DNA from 4 places in the Geodermatophilus sp. SYSU D00766 genome. Region 4 is predicted to be linked to each of the others. Evidence: riboswitches for the same ligand, from Rfam matches in the RefSeq annotation. Region 4 holds a riboswitch; each other region holds the start of a gene.
What was found. Region 4 has a riboswitch for S-adenosylmethionine ahead of thrC (threonine synthase). Riboswitches for the same ligand answer to the same signal wherever they lie in the genome.
Positions count from the first base shown of each region.

Region 1 (3,848 bases), on a different contig from region 4:
CGGCCAGTTGGACCAGTCCGTGGTCACCAGCTCCAGGTCCAGCCCGAGGCCGTCGGCGACGAGCTGGGCGATGTCGGGCTCGTTGCCGATGACCGTCGCGTTGTCGTCGGCCAGGAAGCTCAGCGGCGCGGTGAAGGCGCCGACGGCGACGGTCAGGACGCCGTCCTCGGCGACCTGCGGCGGCAGCAGGGCGACCGCCTCGTCGCTCTCGGTCGTGCGCACGCGGTCCTGCTCGGGGCTGGTGTCCACTGCCAGCGCGCTGCTGCCGGTGTCCTCCTCCGCGCGGGCCTCCTCGATGTCCGCGGCGCTGCTGCAGGCGCTCAGCGCGAGGAGGGAGGCAGCGGCCAGGGCGGTGGCGAGCGGGACTCGTCGGGTACGGGCGATCACGGTCGTTCTCTCTTCCGGCAGGGGCACGCGGGCGCGTGCCGGCGACGGGCGGCGCGCGCTGCGCCGTCCGGGGGTGGGGACGGGGAGGGTCAGAGGACCTGCGCGAGGAAGGCGCGGGTCCGTTCGTGCGCGGGGTGGTCGAGCACCTGCTGCGGCGGGCCGGCCTCGACGATGCGGCCGTCGGCCATGAAGACCACCCGGTCGGCGGCCCGGCGGGCGAAGCCGACCTCGTGGGTGACGACGATCATCGTGGTGCCGCCGCGGGCGAGGTCCTCGATGACGCGGAGCACCTCGCCGACGAGCTCGGGGTCCAGCGCCGAGGTGGGCTCGTCGAACAGCAGCACCGCCGGGTGCATGGCCAGGGCCCGGGCGATCGCGACCCGCTGCTGCTGCCCGCCGGACAGCTGCCGGGGGTGGGCCCCGGCCCGGTCGGCGAGGCCCACGCGGGCGAGCAGCTCGCGGGCCTCGGCCTCGACCTCGGCGCGCGGCCGGCCCTGCGCCGAGACCGGCGCCTCCACCACGTTCTCCAGCGCGGTGAGGTGCGGGAACAGGTTGAAGGACTGGAAGACGAACCCGAACCGGGTGCGCTGCCGGAGCAGGTCCTTCTCCTTGAGCTCGTGCAGGGTGTCGCCCCGGCGGCGGTAGCCGACGAGCTCGCCGTCGAGGGCGACGAAGCCGCGGTCGACCTTCTCCAGGTGGTTGATGCTGCGCAGCAGCGTCGACTTGCCCGACCCGGAGGGCCCGAGGACGACGGTGACCGTGCCGGGCTGGACGACCAAGTCGACGCCGTGCAGCACCTCGACGCCCGCGTAGGACTTGTGCACGCCGTGGACCTCGACCCGCCCGCGGCGGGCGGCGACCGTGGTCACCGGGACACCTCGCGGGCCGGACGGACGCGGGCGAGGCCCGCGGTCAGGTTGGCGCGCAGTCGCTGCAGCGGCGTCGGGGGCAGGGTGCGGAGGGCGCCGCGGGCGTAGTACCGCTCCACGTAGTACTGGACGACCGTGACGACCGTGGTGAGGACGACGTACCAGACGGCGGCCACCAGGAGCATCGGCAGCACCCGCTGGGTGCGGCCGTAGATCACGCTGACGGTGTAGAAGAGCTCGCCGAGCGCCAGGACGTAGACGATCGAGGTGCCCTTGAACAGGCCGATCACCTCGTTGACCGCCGTCGGCACGATCGAGCGCATCGCCTGCGGGAGGACGATGCGGGTGGTCTGCCGGCGCTTCGGGATGCCGAGCGAGGCGGCGGCCTCCAGCTGGCCCTGGTCGACGCTGAGGATCCCGGCCCGGACGATCTCCGCCGAGTAGGCCGCCTGGTGCAGGGCCAGGCCCAGGACGGCCGCGCCGAACTTGTCGATCAGCGAGAGCGTCTCGACGCTGGCGAACGACGGGCCGAACGGGATGCCGACGTCCAGCGACCGGTAGAGGTAGGCGAGGTTGTACCAGAGCAGCAGCTGCAGGATCAGCGGCACCGAGCGGAACACCCAGGTGTAGCCCCAGCTGACCGCCTGCAGCAGGGGCGAGCGGGACAGCCGCATGAGCGCCAGCACCGTCCCGAGCGCGAAGCCCAGCACGGCGGTGATCAGCGTCAGCTGCACCGTCGTCCAGACGCCGCGGACGATCGACTCCTCGGTGAGGTAGGCGCCGACGACGTCCCACTCCCACCGGGGGTTGGTCACCAGCGAGTTGACGACCATCGCGAGGAGGACGGCGACGACCGCGGTGGCCACCCAGCGCGCCGGGTGCCGGGCGGGCACGACCCGCAGCCGGTCGTAGGGCGTCCCGCCCGCCGGTGGCGCGGCGGTGTCGGAGCGGGGCAGCAGGGTGGTCACGCCCCACCTCCCGGCAGCTGCTTGTCGAACGCGTACACGCGCTCGGCGACGGGCAGCCGGCTCAGCACGGCCAGGTCGGTGGGACGGGGCACGGCCGGGTCGAACAGCGGGGTCCAGCCGGCCGTCAGGTACAGCGCCTTGGCCTCGGGCTGGCGCGGGCCGGTGGTGAGGAACAGGCGCGAGTAGCCGCGTGCCGCCGCGCGCGTCTCGAGCTCGGCGAGCACCTGCCGCGCCAGGCCGCGGCGGCGGTGGGTGGCCGCCGTCCACATGCGCTTCACCTCGGCGGTGCCGGGGTCGGCGTGCCGGCGGTAGGCGCCACCGGCGACGGGTGTGCCGCCGGCCAGCAGGAGCACCAGCTCGCCGTCGGGCGGCAGGAACTCCTCGACCGGGTAGCGGGTCAGCTCCTCGTGGGCACCGCCGAACAGGTCGCCGTAGCGGGCGTCGTACTCGGCGGCGAGCTCGGCGAACAGGGGCGCGGCCAGGGGGTCGTCGGGGTGGACGGAGGCCACCTCGAGCGGTGGTGCGGACATGACGGAGCTCCTGACAGGAACAGGTGAGGGTGTGGCCGTCCTGCAGGGCCCCGCTGCGAGCGTGCGAGCAGCGGGGGGCAGGAGGGTCCTTCTACGGTCGGGAGGTCAGGAGGTCAGCGACAGAGCGCGCTGTCGGTGCGGTGCAGGTCGACGGTCGGTCGGCCGACCAGGTCGAGCGAGAGGGCGCGCACGCTGCTCGTGCTCCCGTGTCCCACGGCTGGGCTCCTCTGTCGGGCCCCGGGAGGGGCGGCTGGACTTGCGGGGCGCACGGTGCGCACCCGCCTGGTCGTCACCCGGGGCACCCCGTCCCAGCGGAGGGTTGCCGGTCAGCGAGCCGGGGCTTGACGCTGACGCTCTGGACCTGCGCGCCAATCTAGGCGCCGCCGGTAATCCCGTCAATTCCCATCGACTTGGTGCAGATCGGACCGGCCCACGGTGGCCCTCCGCGGCGCACACCCCCTGCCAACGGCCCACGAGGACCTCGCCCCGTGGTCAGTCGGCGTGGGTGCCGAGCGTCAGACCGCGATGCCGACGAGCTTGGTGTCGAGGTACTCGTCGATGCCCTCGTAGCCGCCCTCACGCCCCAGCCCGCTGGCCTTGACGCCGCCGAAGGGAGCGGCGGCCGACGTCGGGTTGATGTCGTTGACGCCCACCATCCCGAAGCGCAGCTTCTCGGTCACCCGGATCGCGGTGGACAGGTCGTTGGTGTAGACGTACGCGGCCAGGCCGTACTCGGTGTCGTTCGCTCGCGCGACGACCTCGTCCTCGTCGTCGAACGGGGTGACCGCGGCGATGGGGCCGAAGGTCTCCTCGCGGGAGACGAGCATGTCCGGCGTCACGTCGGCCAGCAGCGTGGGCGAGAAGAAGGTCGTGCCGGCGAGCCCCTCGACCTGCAGCCGCTCGCCCCCGGCGACGACCCGGGCGCCGCGGGTCCGGGCGTCGTCGACCTGCGCCTCCATCTTGGCGACGGCGCGCTCGTCGATCAGCGGGCCGACGGAGATGCCCTCCTGGTCGCCGCGACCGACCCGCAGCGCCGCGATCCGCTGCTCGAGGGTGGCGACGAAGGTGTCGTAGAGGGAGCGGTGGACGTAGAT
Region 1 covers NZ_JBJGYI010000015.1:24,907-28,754, reverse strand. Annotated here, with positions in the region: gene ACI8AD_RS13005 (ABC transporter substrate-binding protein) at 1-387, opposite strand, end outside; gene ACI8AD_RS13000 (amino acid ABC transporter ATP-binding protein) at 477-1,256, opposite strand; gene ACI8AD_RS12995 (amino acid ABC transporter permease) at 1,253-2,224, opposite strand; gene ACI8AD_RS12990 (GNAT family N-acetyltransferase) at 2,221-2,754, opposite strand; SAM riboswitch class IV at 3,002-3,116, opposite strand; gene ACI8AD_RS12985 (NAD-dependent succinate-semialdehyde dehydrogenase) at 3,270-3,848, opposite strand, start outside.
Region 1: another riboswitch for S-adenosylmethionine. It lies ahead of ACI8AD_RS12990 (GNAT family N-acetyltransferase); the one in region 4 lies ahead of thrC (threonine synthase).

Region 2 (3,848 bases), on a different contig from region 4:
GGCGAACCGCCGGCCGGCCAGCGGCCGGTTGCGCGCGGGCAGGTCGAAGCGGTCCGCCGGGTCGGGGACGGCCCGCTCGACCAGCGCGTCCACGCCGCTCGGGTCGGCGGCGAAGCGCTCGGCGAACTGGTCCCACGCCATCCGCGTCCGCTCCGGGTGGGCGCGGAACAGCTCGGTGTAGTGCGCCCAGGCGAGCTCGCGCTCGATGACCGGGGCGAGGTCCGCGCGCAGGTCCAGCCGGCCCGGGCCGAACGCCTCCTCGATCGCCGCCGGGGTGAAGAAGCGCAGGGGGACCGGCGGGCCCGGCCAGACGTAGCCGAGCTTCGACCGGTAGGGCACCCCGCGGCGGGACCCGACGTGCAGCACCGGCTCCTGCCCGGAGGCCAGGTAGCGCAGCCGGCCGTCGTCGCCGCGCTCGAACCGGCCGCCCCGGCCGCTGGTGAGCAGCACGACGAGGTCGACGAACGCCAGCCCGGCGCCGCGCACGAGCACGTCCTCGCCGGGCCGCAGGACCGACAGGTCCAGGTCGGCGGTGTAGCCGGGCGGCACGTAGGTGAGCCCGCGGGCGGCGGCCCAGCGCTCGGTGGCCCGCTCGGCGGCGGAGGGGTCCGCGTCGAGGTGGCCCTGGGCCAGCAGGACCGCGTCGGCGGCGAGCACCCGCCCGTCGGCGAGCACGACGTCGGCGCCGTCGGGCCGGGGCCGCACGTCGACCGCCCGCTGCCGGTGGCGGTGCACCGCGACCTCCGGGGCGCCGGCGGCCACGACCTGCTCGAGGACCCAGCCCAGGTAGGCGTTGACCAGCGGCCGGGACGGGAACGACGTCGGGGCGAGCCGCCGCGCCTCGGCGCCGACCGGATCGGCCTCGGGCAGCGCCCGGCCGACGCGCTCGACCCACTGCCACAGGGTGGTCCCCTCCCCCACCGGGCCGTCGACGACGACCGAGCGGTCGGGCAGCACGGTGACGTCGGCGACGAGGGAGTTGGCCCACAGCAGGCGCGGCTGCTCGGCCCGCCAGACGCGGCCGCCGCCGGGCGGGTGGGGGTCGACCAGGTGGACCTCGAGGGGGCGGCCGCCGCGCAGCCCGGCCGCGTTGGCGACCAGGCGCTCGAGGACACCGACGGCGGTGGGGCCGGCGCCGACGACGCAGAGGACGGCGGGGCGGGGAGGCGGGAGGGGCATCGGAGGAGGGCTCCAGGCCGGGACGACGCGGACAGGGCGGTCGGTCAGCGGGCCCGGCAGAGGGCGCTGCAGGTGCGGCGCAGGTCGATGTGCCGGCGTCGCGACAGGGCCGGTCGGCGCACGTGTCCCCTCCTCTCCTCCTCCTGGGTCAACAGACGGCCGGTCGCCGTGCTTCCCCGGGTCACCGCGGGTCCCCGCAGCCGGCGCCGCGGCCGAGGGCGGCGGCGTCCGCGAGGCGGCGCGGGTCGTCGGCCGGCTGCCAACGGCCGTCGCGGCGCGCGTAGGCCACCCGCGGCCCGGCGGCCAGGAACGCCTCGAGGGCGGCCGGCAGGCGGTCGACGTCGGCAGCGCTGGTGCCCACGCCCACGCTGGCCCGCAGCGCCCCCTCGGGCACGCCCAGCCGGGCGAGCAGCGGGTGGGCGCAGAACCGGCCGTCGCGCACCCCGATGCCGTGCTCGGCCGACAGGTACGCCGCGACCAGGCCCGGGTCGGCGCCGGCCACGGTGAAGGACACGACGCCGGTCGGGTCGGCCGAGTCGGCCCAGATCCGCAGCACGCGCACGCCCGGCAGCGCGGTCAGGCCGTCGACCAGCCGCTCGCGCAGCGCCCGCTCGTGCCGCTCCAGCGCCCCGGCCGGCAGCGCGGCCAGGGTCCGGCACGCCTCGGCCAGCGCCACGGCGCCCAGCACGTTCGGCGAGCCGCCCTCGTGCCGGTGCGGCGCGGGGGCCCACGCGACGTCGTCGACCGTGACGTCGTGCACCGCCCCGCCCCCGGCGAGGTGGGCGGGCGCGGCGTCGAGCCAGTCGCGGCGGCCGACCAGCGCGCCGGTGCCGAACGGGGCGTAGAGCTTGTGGCCGGAGAAGGCCACCCAGTCCGCGCCGGTGGCGGCGAGGGAGAACCGGCGGTGCGGGACCAGCTGGGCGCCGTCGACGGCGACGCGGGTGCCCGCGGCGTGCGCGAGGGCGACCACCTCGTCGAGCGGCAGGGCCTCCCCGGTCACGTTGGACGCGCCGGTGACCGCCAGCAGCACGTGGCGCCCGCGGGCGAGCTCGTCGCCCAGGGCGCGCAGGGTCGCGGTGACCGTGGCCTGCACGGGCAGCACGGTGGCCGGGCCGCGGCGCTGCCAGGGCAGCAGGTCGGCGTGGTGCTCGCAGTCGAGGACGAGCACCGAGGCGCCCGCCGGCACCGCGCCGGCCAGCAGGTTGAGCGCGTCGGTGGTGTGCCGGGTGAGCACGCAGACGTCGTCGGCCCGGGCGCCGACGAAGCCGGCCACGACGGCGCGGGCGGCCTCGTACACGGCGGTGGAGACCTGGGAGAGCCAGCCGGCGCCGCGGTGGACGCTGGCGTAGCGCGGCAGCACCTCGGCCACCCGGTCGGCGACGGCCGGGAGCGCCCGGGTGCTGGCCGCGGTGTCCAGGTCGGCGTAGGGGACGCTGCCGCCGGTCACCAGCGGCACCGGGGTGCCGGCGCCGACGAGCGGCAGCAGGGGCGCCTCCCCCGCGGGCGCGGTGCGGCAGGGTCGGTCGAGGACGGCGCTGGTCATGCGGCACTCCTGGCGGGCCGGGACCCGGAGCGGGTCCGCGCTTGCGGACTGCCGGGCGGCAGCCGCCTGGTCGTCACCCGGGGCACCCCATCGCGGAGGAGGGTTGCCGGCCAGCGAGCCGGGGCTTCGCGCTGGCACTCGTGACCGCGTCCGAGGATGCCAGGCGGCCCGATACCCGTCAAACCCGATCGGCTTGGTGTAGTTCACTGGGCGGCATGGGCACGATCGCCGTCGTCGGCAACCCCAAGCCCCGTTCCCGCACCCGGGCCGCGGCCGAGCTGGTGGTCGAGCGGCTCACCGGCACCCCGCCCGACGTCGTCGTCGACGTCATCGACCTCGGGCCGGGCCTGCTCGGCTGGGGGGACCCGGCGGTCGGCGGGGCGGTCGAGGCGCTGAAGGCCGCCGAGGTCGCCGTCGTCGCCAGCCCGACCTACAAGGCCACCTACACCGGGCTGCTCAAGCTCTTCCTCGACCAGGTCGGCACCGGCGAGCTCGCCGGCGTGGTCGCCGTCCCGCTGATGCTCGGCGGCGGCCCGACCCACGCCCTGGCGCCGGAGCTGCTGCTCAAGCCCGTGCTCGTCGAGCTCGGGGCGACCGCGCCGACCCGGGGCCTGTACCTGGTGGAGAAGAGCTGGGACGACCCGGCGGCGCTGGCGCCGTGGCTGGCCACCGCCGCGCCGCAGGTCGCCGCCGCGCGGCGGGGCTGAGCCGTGGAGGTGCACTGGTTCCTGCCCAGCCGCGGCGACGGCCGGGACGTCGGCCCGGCGACCACCGACCGGGGGCACAACGCGGGGGCGCTGCGCCGGAGGCCGACGCTCCCGTACCTGGCGGCGGTCGCCCAGGCGGCCGAGCAGAGCGGGTTCACCGCGGTGCTCACCCCGACCGGCTCGGGCTGCGAGGACGCCTGGGTGCTGTGCTCGGCGCTGCTGCCGCTCACCTCGCGGCTGGAGTTCCTCGTCGCCTTCCGCCCCGGCTTCGTGCTCCCCACCCTGGCGGCCCAGCAGGCGGCCACCTTCCAGCGGCTGTCCGGCGGCCGGCTGCGGCTCAACGTGGTGACCGGGGGCGACCCGGTCGAGCAGCGGGCCTACGGCGACTTCCTCGGCCACGACGAGCGCTACGAGCGCAC
Region 2 covers NZ_JBJGYI010000015.1:33,947-37,794, reverse strand. Annotated here, with positions in the region: gene ACI8AD_RS13045 (FAD/NAD(P)-binding protein) at 1-1,179, opposite strand, end outside; gene ACI8AD_RS13040 (aminotransferase class V-fold PLP-dependent enzyme) at 1,361-2,722, opposite strand; SAM riboswitch class IV at 2,755-2,868, opposite strand; gene ACI8AD_RS13035 (NADPH-dependent FMN reductase) at 2,938-3,429, shown strand; gene ACI8AD_RS13030 (LLM class flavin-dependent oxidoreductase) at 3,433-3,848, shown strand, end outside.
Region 2: another riboswitch for S-adenosylmethionine. It lies ahead of ACI8AD_RS13040 (aminotransferase class V-fold PLP-dependent enzyme); the one in region 4 lies ahead of thrC (threonine synthase).

Region 3 (3,848 bases), on a different contig from region 4:
CCGACGGCGAGGTGGTGACCGTGCCCAACGGGCAGATCGTCAAGGTCACCAACCTCTCCCGCGACTGGGCGCGGGCGGTGGTCGACGTCCCGGTGCCCACCAGCGCCGACGTCACCCGGGTCAACGAGATCCTCCACGACGTCGGCAGGGACGCGTTCGCCGACGCCGAGCTGCGCCGGCTGCTCCTCGACGAGCCCAGCGTCATGGGCGTGGAGAGCATCGACCTCGACCAGGTCAACGTGCGGGTGGTGGCCCGGACGCTGCCCGGGCGGCAGTTCGAGGTGGGCCGCGACCTGCGCGAGCGGATCGTGCTGGCCTTCGCCGCGGCGGGGCTCACCCTCGCCCCGAGTCCCGAGCCGGCCGTCGCGACCCGACCCGCGCCGGCGGCCAAGCCGTGACCGTCCCCGGCGCCCCGCGCTCCCCCGGTCCGGAGCCCGCCGCCGAGCCCCACCCCGGCGGCGACCCGGCCGGCCGCGGCCGCTTCGGCCTGTCCGCGCTGCGCCGCACGCCCGGACACATCGGGCGGGCCCGCACCTCCACGGTGGTCCTGGTCGTGCTGTTCCTCGGCCTGGGGCTGCTCTACCTCTACGTGCGCCCGGACCCGGCCGGCACCGCGCCGGCCGGCACCACGACCGTGACCACGCCGCCCCCCGCACCGCCGGCCACCACCGCCCCGCCGGCTCCGGAGGCCCCCGCGACGACCGACGTCCCGACGACGCCGCCGGCCGAGCCGCCGACGACCGGGCCGACCACGGCCCCGTCGCCGACCACGCCGCCGGCCACCACCCCCGGGGAGACGCCGTCGGAGCCGCCGGTCCCGACCACCACGCGGGCCCCGACGGCCCCCGCCACCGAGCCGACGACCGTCTCCCCGCCGGGCTGACCCGCGCCCGGCCGGCCCCGCCGGGGCGGAGGATGGCCGGCATGGTCCTGGAGCTGCGCCGCCCGATCGTGCAGGCCCCGATGGCCGGCGGGCCGTCGACCCCGGCCCTGGCCGCGGCCGTGTCCGAGGCGGGCGGGCTGGGCTGCCTGGCCGCCGGCTACCGCACGCCGGCGGCGGTGCGCGAGGAGATCCACGCCGTCCGCGCGAGGACCCAGCAGCGGTTCGCCGTCAACGTGTTCGTGCCCGGCCCGCCCGGTGACGCCGGCGCCGTGGGCCGCTACGCCCGCGAGCTCGACGCCGAGGCCCGCCGCTGGGGCGTCGGGCTGGGCGAGCCCCGAGCCGACGACGACGCCTGGGAGGACAAGGTCGCCCTGCTCGCCGAGGAGCGGGTGCCGGTGGTCTCCTCCACCTTCGGCCTGCCCCCCGCCGACGCGGTCGCCGCGCTGCACGACGCCGGGGCCACCGTGCTCGTGACCGTCACCACCCCGGAGGAGGCGGTCGCCGCCCGCGACGTCGGCGCCGACGCGCTGGTCGTGCAGGGCGTCGAGGCCGGCGGGCACCGCGGAAGCTTCGCCGACCGCGACGGCGAGGGCGAGTACGGGCTGCTGCCGCTGCTGCGGCTGGTCGCCCGGGCCGTGGACCTGCCGCTGGTCGCCGCCGGCGGCATCCCCGACGGCGCCGCCGTCGCCGCGGTGCTCGTCGCCGGCGCCGAGGCCGCGCAGCTGGGGACCGCGTTCCTCTGCTGCCCCGAGGCGGGGACCACCCCGGAGCACCGCGCGGCGCTGACCACGCACGGGCGGACGGCGCTCACCCGGGCCTTCAGCGGCCGGCGCGCCCGCGGGCTGGTCAACCGGTTCCTCACCGAGCACTCCGCCGCCGCGCCGGCGGCCTACCCCGAGGTGCACCACCTGACCGCGCCGCTGCGCGCCGCCGCCCGGCGGGCCGGCGACGACGGCGGCTACAACCTGTGGGCCGGGCAGGCCCACCCCCTCGTCGAGGCCGTCCCCGCCGCCGAGCTGGTGCGCCGCCTCGACGAGGACGCCCGCGCGGCCCTGGCCCGCCCGTACCCCGGGACCGGGAGTCGCTGACCTCGGCTATCGTCGGACCAGGCTCACGAGAGGCAGCGCGAAGCACCTGGCTGGCTGCCCGGCAACCTCTTCCTCCGTCTGAGGTGCTCCCAGGGGAAGAGCCGGCCGTGCGGCGCCCGCCGCCCGGCAAGGACGGAGCACCTGTGCGCCGCAGGTCCTCCGGGACGAGAGGAGACGGCGCGTGACCGACCCGAAGAGCTGGAGCTTCGAGACCCGGCAGATCCACGCCGGGACCAGCCCCGACCCCACCACCGGGGCCCGGGCGCTGCCCATCTACGCCACCACCAGCTACCAGTTCCGCGACACCCAGCACGCCGCGGACCTGTTCGCGCTGGCGGAGCTGGGCAACATCTACACGCGGATCATGAACCCCACGCAGGACGCGCTCGAGCAGCGCGTCGCCTCCCTCGAGGGCGGGGTCGCGGCGCTCGCGGTGGCCAGCGGCCAGGCCGCGGAGACCCTCGCGCTGCTCAACGTCGCCGAGGCCGGCAGCCACGTCGTCGCCTCCGCCTCGCTCTACGGCGGCACGTACAACCTGCTGCACCACTCGCTGCCCAAGCTCGGCGTCGAGGTGTCCTTCGTCGAGGAGCCCGACGACCCGCAGAACTGGCAGGCGCTGGTCCGCGAGAACACCAAGGCGTTCTACGGCGAGTCCATCGGCAACCCGAAGGGCGACGTCCTGGACATCGCCGCCGTGGCCGAGGTGGCGCACCGCAACGGCGTGCCGCTGATCGTCGACAACACCATCGCCACGCCGTACCTGGTGCGCCCGCTCGAGCACGGTGCCGACGTCGTCGTGCACTCGGCCACCAAGTACCTCGGCGGGCACGGCACCGCGATCGCCGGCGTCATCGTCGACGGCGGCGGGTTCGACTGGACGTCCGGGAAGTTCCCCGGGTTCACCACGCCGGACCCCACCTACCACGGCGTCGTCTACGCCGACCTCGGCGCGCCGGCCTACGCGCTCAAGGCGCGGGTGCAGCTGCTGCGCGACCTCGGACCGGCGATCAGCCCGTTCAACGCCTGGCTGGTGGTGCAGGGCATCGAGACGCTGTCGCTGCGCATGGAGCGGCACGTGGCCAACGCCCAGCGGGTGGCCGAGTTCCTCGAGGCGCACGACGAGGTGGAGGCGGTGCACTACGCCGGCCTGCCGTCCTCGCCGTGGCACGCCGCCCAGCAGCGCTACGCGCCCAAGGGCGCCGGCGCGGTGCTGGCGTTCGAGATCCGCGGCGGCATCGAGGCCGGGAAGCGGTTCGTCGAGGGGCTGGAGCTGCACAGCCACGTGGCCAACATCGGCGACGTGCGCAGCCTGGTCATCCACCCGGCGTCCACGACCCACTCGCAGCTGACCGCGGACGAGCAGCTGACCGCCGGCGTCACCCCGGGCCTGGTGCGGCTGGCCGCCGGCCTGGAGGGGATCGAGGACGTCCTGGCCGACCTCGAGGCCGGGTTCCGCGCCGCCAAGGGAGCCTGACGTGACGGGGGTGCGGGACCTCCCCGGGTCCCGCACCCCGCCGCGCACCGGCGGGTGGCGCGACGGCGACCCCGCCGGGGACCGGCTGTTCCTCGACCTGGACGGACCGGTCCGCCTCGAGCGCGGTGGGGTGCTGCCCGGCGTCCGGGTCGCCTACGAGACGTGGGGGACGCTCGCCCCCGACGGCGGCAACGCGGTGCTGGTCGAGCACGCGCTCACCGGCGACAGCCACGTCACCGGCCCCGCCGGGCCCGGCCACCCGACACCCGGCTGGTGGGCGTCGCTGGTCGGGCCGGGCGCGCCGCTGGACACCGACCGGCTCTTCGTCGTCTGCGCCAACGTGCTCGGCGGGTGCCAGGGGACCACCGGACCGTCGTCGACGGCGCCCGACGGCTCCCCGTGG
Region 3 covers NZ_JBJGYI010000006.1:44,026-47,873, reverse strand. Annotated here, with positions in the region: gene ACI8AD_RS07425 (mechanosensitive ion channel family protein) at 1-398, shown strand, start outside; gene ACI8AD_RS07420 (hypothetical protein) at 395-883, shown strand; gene ACI8AD_RS07415 (NAD(P)H-dependent flavin oxidoreductase) at 925-1,971, shown strand; SAM riboswitch class IV at 1,993-2,110, shown strand; gene ACI8AD_RS07410 (bifunctional o-acetylhomoserine/o-acetylserine sulfhydrylase) at 2,153-3,445, shown strand; gene metX (homoserine O-acetyltransferase MetX) at 3,447-3,848, shown strand, end outside.
Region 3: another riboswitch for S-adenosylmethionine. It lies ahead of ACI8AD_RS07410 (bifunctional o-acetylhomoserine/o-acetylserine sulfhydrylase); the one in region 4 lies ahead of thrC (threonine synthase).

Region 4 (3,848 bases):
ACGGCGGACAGGAGCGCCGCCATGCCGTCGACCTCGGCCCCGTTGGCGGTGATCCACAGCCGGCCGACGGCCGACGCCATGTCCAGGTCGCTCACGCTGTCGCCGACCGCCACCGCGTCGGCGGGGTCGAGGCCGCGCCGCTGCAGGTCCCAGGCGATGGCGGCGCCCTTGGAGATGCCGCGCGGCATGAGGTGGTAGACCCGCGCCAGCTGCCCCTCCGGGGCCAGCCGGAGCCGCGCCGAGGCCGGGATGGCGCCGTTGTCGTGCAGGGTCAGCCAGCCCAGGCCGCGCTCGGCGAGCCAGGTGTCGACGGCGACCGGGTCGACGTAGCCGCGCAGCAGCGCGTCGCCCTCGTGCGTGGCGTGCCAGGGCGCGTGCCACTCCAGCCGGCCGGGGTGGGCGGCGCACAGCGCCTCGACGACGCCGAGCCCGGCCATCACGTCCATCGGCGTGCGGCCGGCGTACTCGGCGGGCAGCGCGCCGGTGAGCTGGTGCCGCTCGCGACCGCCGCGCCAGGTGACCAGCGAGCCCAGCTCGGCGATGGCGCCCTCGGCGGCGAAGATCCGGCCGGCCTCGGTGACCTGGTCGGCGGTGCGCCCGCTGACGATGACCAGCTCGACGCCGGCGGTGTGCAGCTCCAGCAGCGCGGCCGCGGGCTCGGCGGTGGGGGAGCCGTCGGCGCCGTGCCAGAACGACCCCCGCGGGCCGACCATCGTGCCGTCGAGGTCGGTGTAGACGATGCGCGCTGCCACCCGCCCATCCTCACCTGCCGCCGTCGTCAGTCCGTACCGGCCCGGCAGGTCTCCACCGCGAACGTCTCCAGCCGGCGCCGGACCTCCGGGTCGGGGGTGACCACCACCGGGCGCGGCTCGGCGTCCCCGAGGGCGACCACGAGCCCGACCAGCCCGGTGCGGTAGCTCTCGCCGAGGGCGTGGACGTCGCACCGCGAGGGCCGCATGCGCAGCACCACCTCGACGGTGGGCTCGTCGTCCAGCGTGGGCAGCGGGCCGGTGGCCGCCACCGCGTACACGGTGTTCGAGCCGACCCCGGTCACCCGCAGCGGGTCGCTGCCGGCCAGCCGGGTCAGCCGCACGGTCAGGTCCAGCGCGGGGCCCTCGGCGCCGTCGACCTCCCGGACGCCGCTCGCCTCGATGCGGACCTGCCGCGCCAGTTCCTGCTCCGCGCAGTCGGCCTCGTGCAGCCGGGCGACGAGCCCGCCGTCGTCGAGGGGGACGTCGACCTGCCGCTGCGCCCCGGTGGCGTCGCGCAGCCGCACCACCGCGTGCGGCGCGCCGGGTGCGGTCGCGCAGTCGCTCGCGGCGGCCACCACGGGCAGCGCCAGCCCGGCGCCGGGGCGCAGCTCGGCGCCCCGCGGGTCGGCCGGTGCCGTCGGCACACCCGGGGCGACCAGGTCGAGCGCCTCGACGACGAGGCCGGCGTTGCCGGCGACGAGCTCCACCTGCAGGCGCCGGGCGGGCACGTCGCGCCGGTACTGCAGCAGCCTCCCGTGCAGTCCGGCGCCGGGGTCGCCGGCCACGGCGGCCAGCCCGGGCGCCGGGGCGGCGGAGCTGCTCGCCGGCGTGCCGGGAGGAGGTGCCGCCGCGGCCGGCCCGGCGTCCCCGCTCCCGCAGCCGGTCACGGCCAGGACGAGCGCGACGGCCGGCCCGGCCCAGGGGCTGCGGTGTCCGCGACCGGGGTGCACGGCCCTCCTCGCGGGTGGGTGGGGGTCCGCATGGTGCGCCGGTGACCCGGGTCCTGTCGAGGGCCGGCCCGGCCGTGCCGCCGGCCGGGCCGGGTCCTCCGGGTGGGTAGAGTCGGCGGCGTTCCACTCATCCAGAGGGGCAGAGGGACACGGCCCGGTGAAGCCCCGGCAACCGCCGCACGCGACCTGCGCGCGGAAGGTGCCAATTCCGTCCCGCGCGGCTCGACGGCCCGTCGCGGGGAAGATGAGGAGGTAGTCGTCGCATGACCCTGACCGCCCCGCCCCCCACCGGGGTCCCCGCGAGTCCTGCGCGCGGCCTGGTCTGTCGCAACTGCGGCGCCACGTCCGGCCTGGTCGCCGAGCACGCCTGCGCGCAGTGCTTCGGCCCGCTGGAGGTCGACTACGACCCCGAGCGCATGCGCGCGGTCACCCGCCAGCAGATCGAGGCCGGCCCGCAGAACATCTGGCGCTACGCGGCGCTGCTCCCCGTCGGTCAGGACCCCGCCGACCGGGTCACCCTCGACCCCGGGCTCACCCCGCTGGTGCGCGCCGACCGGCTCGCCGCGGAGCTCGGCCTCACCGGTGGCCTGTGGGTCAAGGACGACTCGGGCAACCCCACGCACTCGTTCAAGGACCGCGTGGTGTCGCTGGCCGCCACGGCCGCCCGAGGCCTGGGCTACACGAAGATCGCGGCCGCCTCCACCGGCAACCTCGCCAACTCCGTCGCCGCGCACGCCGCCCGCGCCGGCCTGCCCTCCTACGTCTTCATCCCCGCCGACCTGGAGCCGGGCAAGGTCGTGCAGTCGGCGGTCTACGGCCAGACGCTGGTCGCCGTCGACGGCTCCTACGACGACGTCAACCGGCTGACCAGCGAGCTCGCGGAGACCGACGAGTTCGAGGACACCGCCTTCGTCAACCAGAACGTGCGGCCCTACTACGCCGAGGGCTCCAAGACGATGGGGTACGAGATCGCCGAGCAGCTCGGCTGGCGGATCCCGGCCCAGGTCGTCATCCCGATGGCGTCGGGCTCGCTGCTGACCAAGGTGGACAAGGCCTTCCGCGAGCTCGTGGCCGCCGGGATCGTCGAGGACACCCCGTGGCGGGTCTTCGGCGCCCAGTCGGCCGGCTGCGACCCGATCGCCACCGCGTTCGACAACGGCTGGGACGTCGTGAAGCCGGTCAAGCCCACCGGGATCGCGAAGTCGCTGAACATCGGCAACCCCGCCGACGGCCCGTACGCGCTCGACGCGATCCGCCGCACCGGCGGCGCGGTCGGGCGGGTCGGCGACGAGCAGATCGTGCAGGGCATCCGCGACCTCGCCCGCACCACCGGTGTCTTCGCCGAGACCGCCGGCGGCGTCACCGTCGCCGTCCTGCGGCAGCTGGCCGAGGACGGGCGGCTGGACCCGGCGCAGGAGACCGTCGTCCTCAACACCGGCGAGGGCCTCAAGACCCTCGACCCGCTGACGCCGGTCGTCGGCCCCACCCACCGGATCGACCCGTCGCTGCGGTCGGCCCGGGCGGCGGGCCTCGTCGGCTGACGCGTACCGTCTGCGGGGAGCCGATCCGGCCGGGTGTCACCCCGTCGCCGGATCGTGGCCGGGTCGTGTGTCCAGGATCTCCCCGCGGCGACCTCGCTGTTGTACCGTCTCGCGCGGTCGTCAGTTCCACGCACGTGTCCACGGGCGGGAGAGCTGTACCCCGGCCCCCGGATCACGGGGACCGTCCGCACGCACGAACGTGGGAGCACACGTGGCACAGGGCACCGTGAAGTGGTTCAACGCCGAGAAGGGCTTCGGCTTCATCGCCGTCGACGGCGGGCAGGACGTCTTCGTCCACTACTCCGCCATCCAGATGGACGGGTACAAGAGCCTCGACGAGGGCCAGCGGGTCACCTTCGAGGTCGTCCAGGGCGAGAAGGGCCCCCAGGCCGACGGCGTGCGCGTCGCCTGAGCTGCCCAGCACCGAGCCGCGGCCCGGTCCCCGTCCCGGGGGCCGGGCCGTCGCCGTTCCCGGGAGACCGGCACCCCTCAGCCGGGCGCCGGCGGTGCTGGTCGCGAACGCCGCCGTCCTGGTCCTGCTGGCCGCGGTGTCCGTGGCGCTGACGCTCGCCGGCGGTCACGCCGGCTCCGGGCCGGTCCCGTGG
Region 4 covers NZ_JBJGYI010000048.1:20,107-23,954, forward strand. Annotated here, with positions in the region: gene ACI8AD_RS22640 (HAD family hydrolase) at 1-752, opposite strand, end outside; gene ACI8AD_RS22645 (hypothetical protein) at 779-1,702, opposite strand; SAM riboswitch class I at 1,827-1,953, shown strand; gene thrC (threonine synthase) at 1,966-3,243, shown strand; gene ACI8AD_RS22655 (cold-shock protein) at 3,455-3,655, shown strand; gene ACI8AD_RS22660 (hypothetical protein) at 3,845-3,848, shown strand, end outside.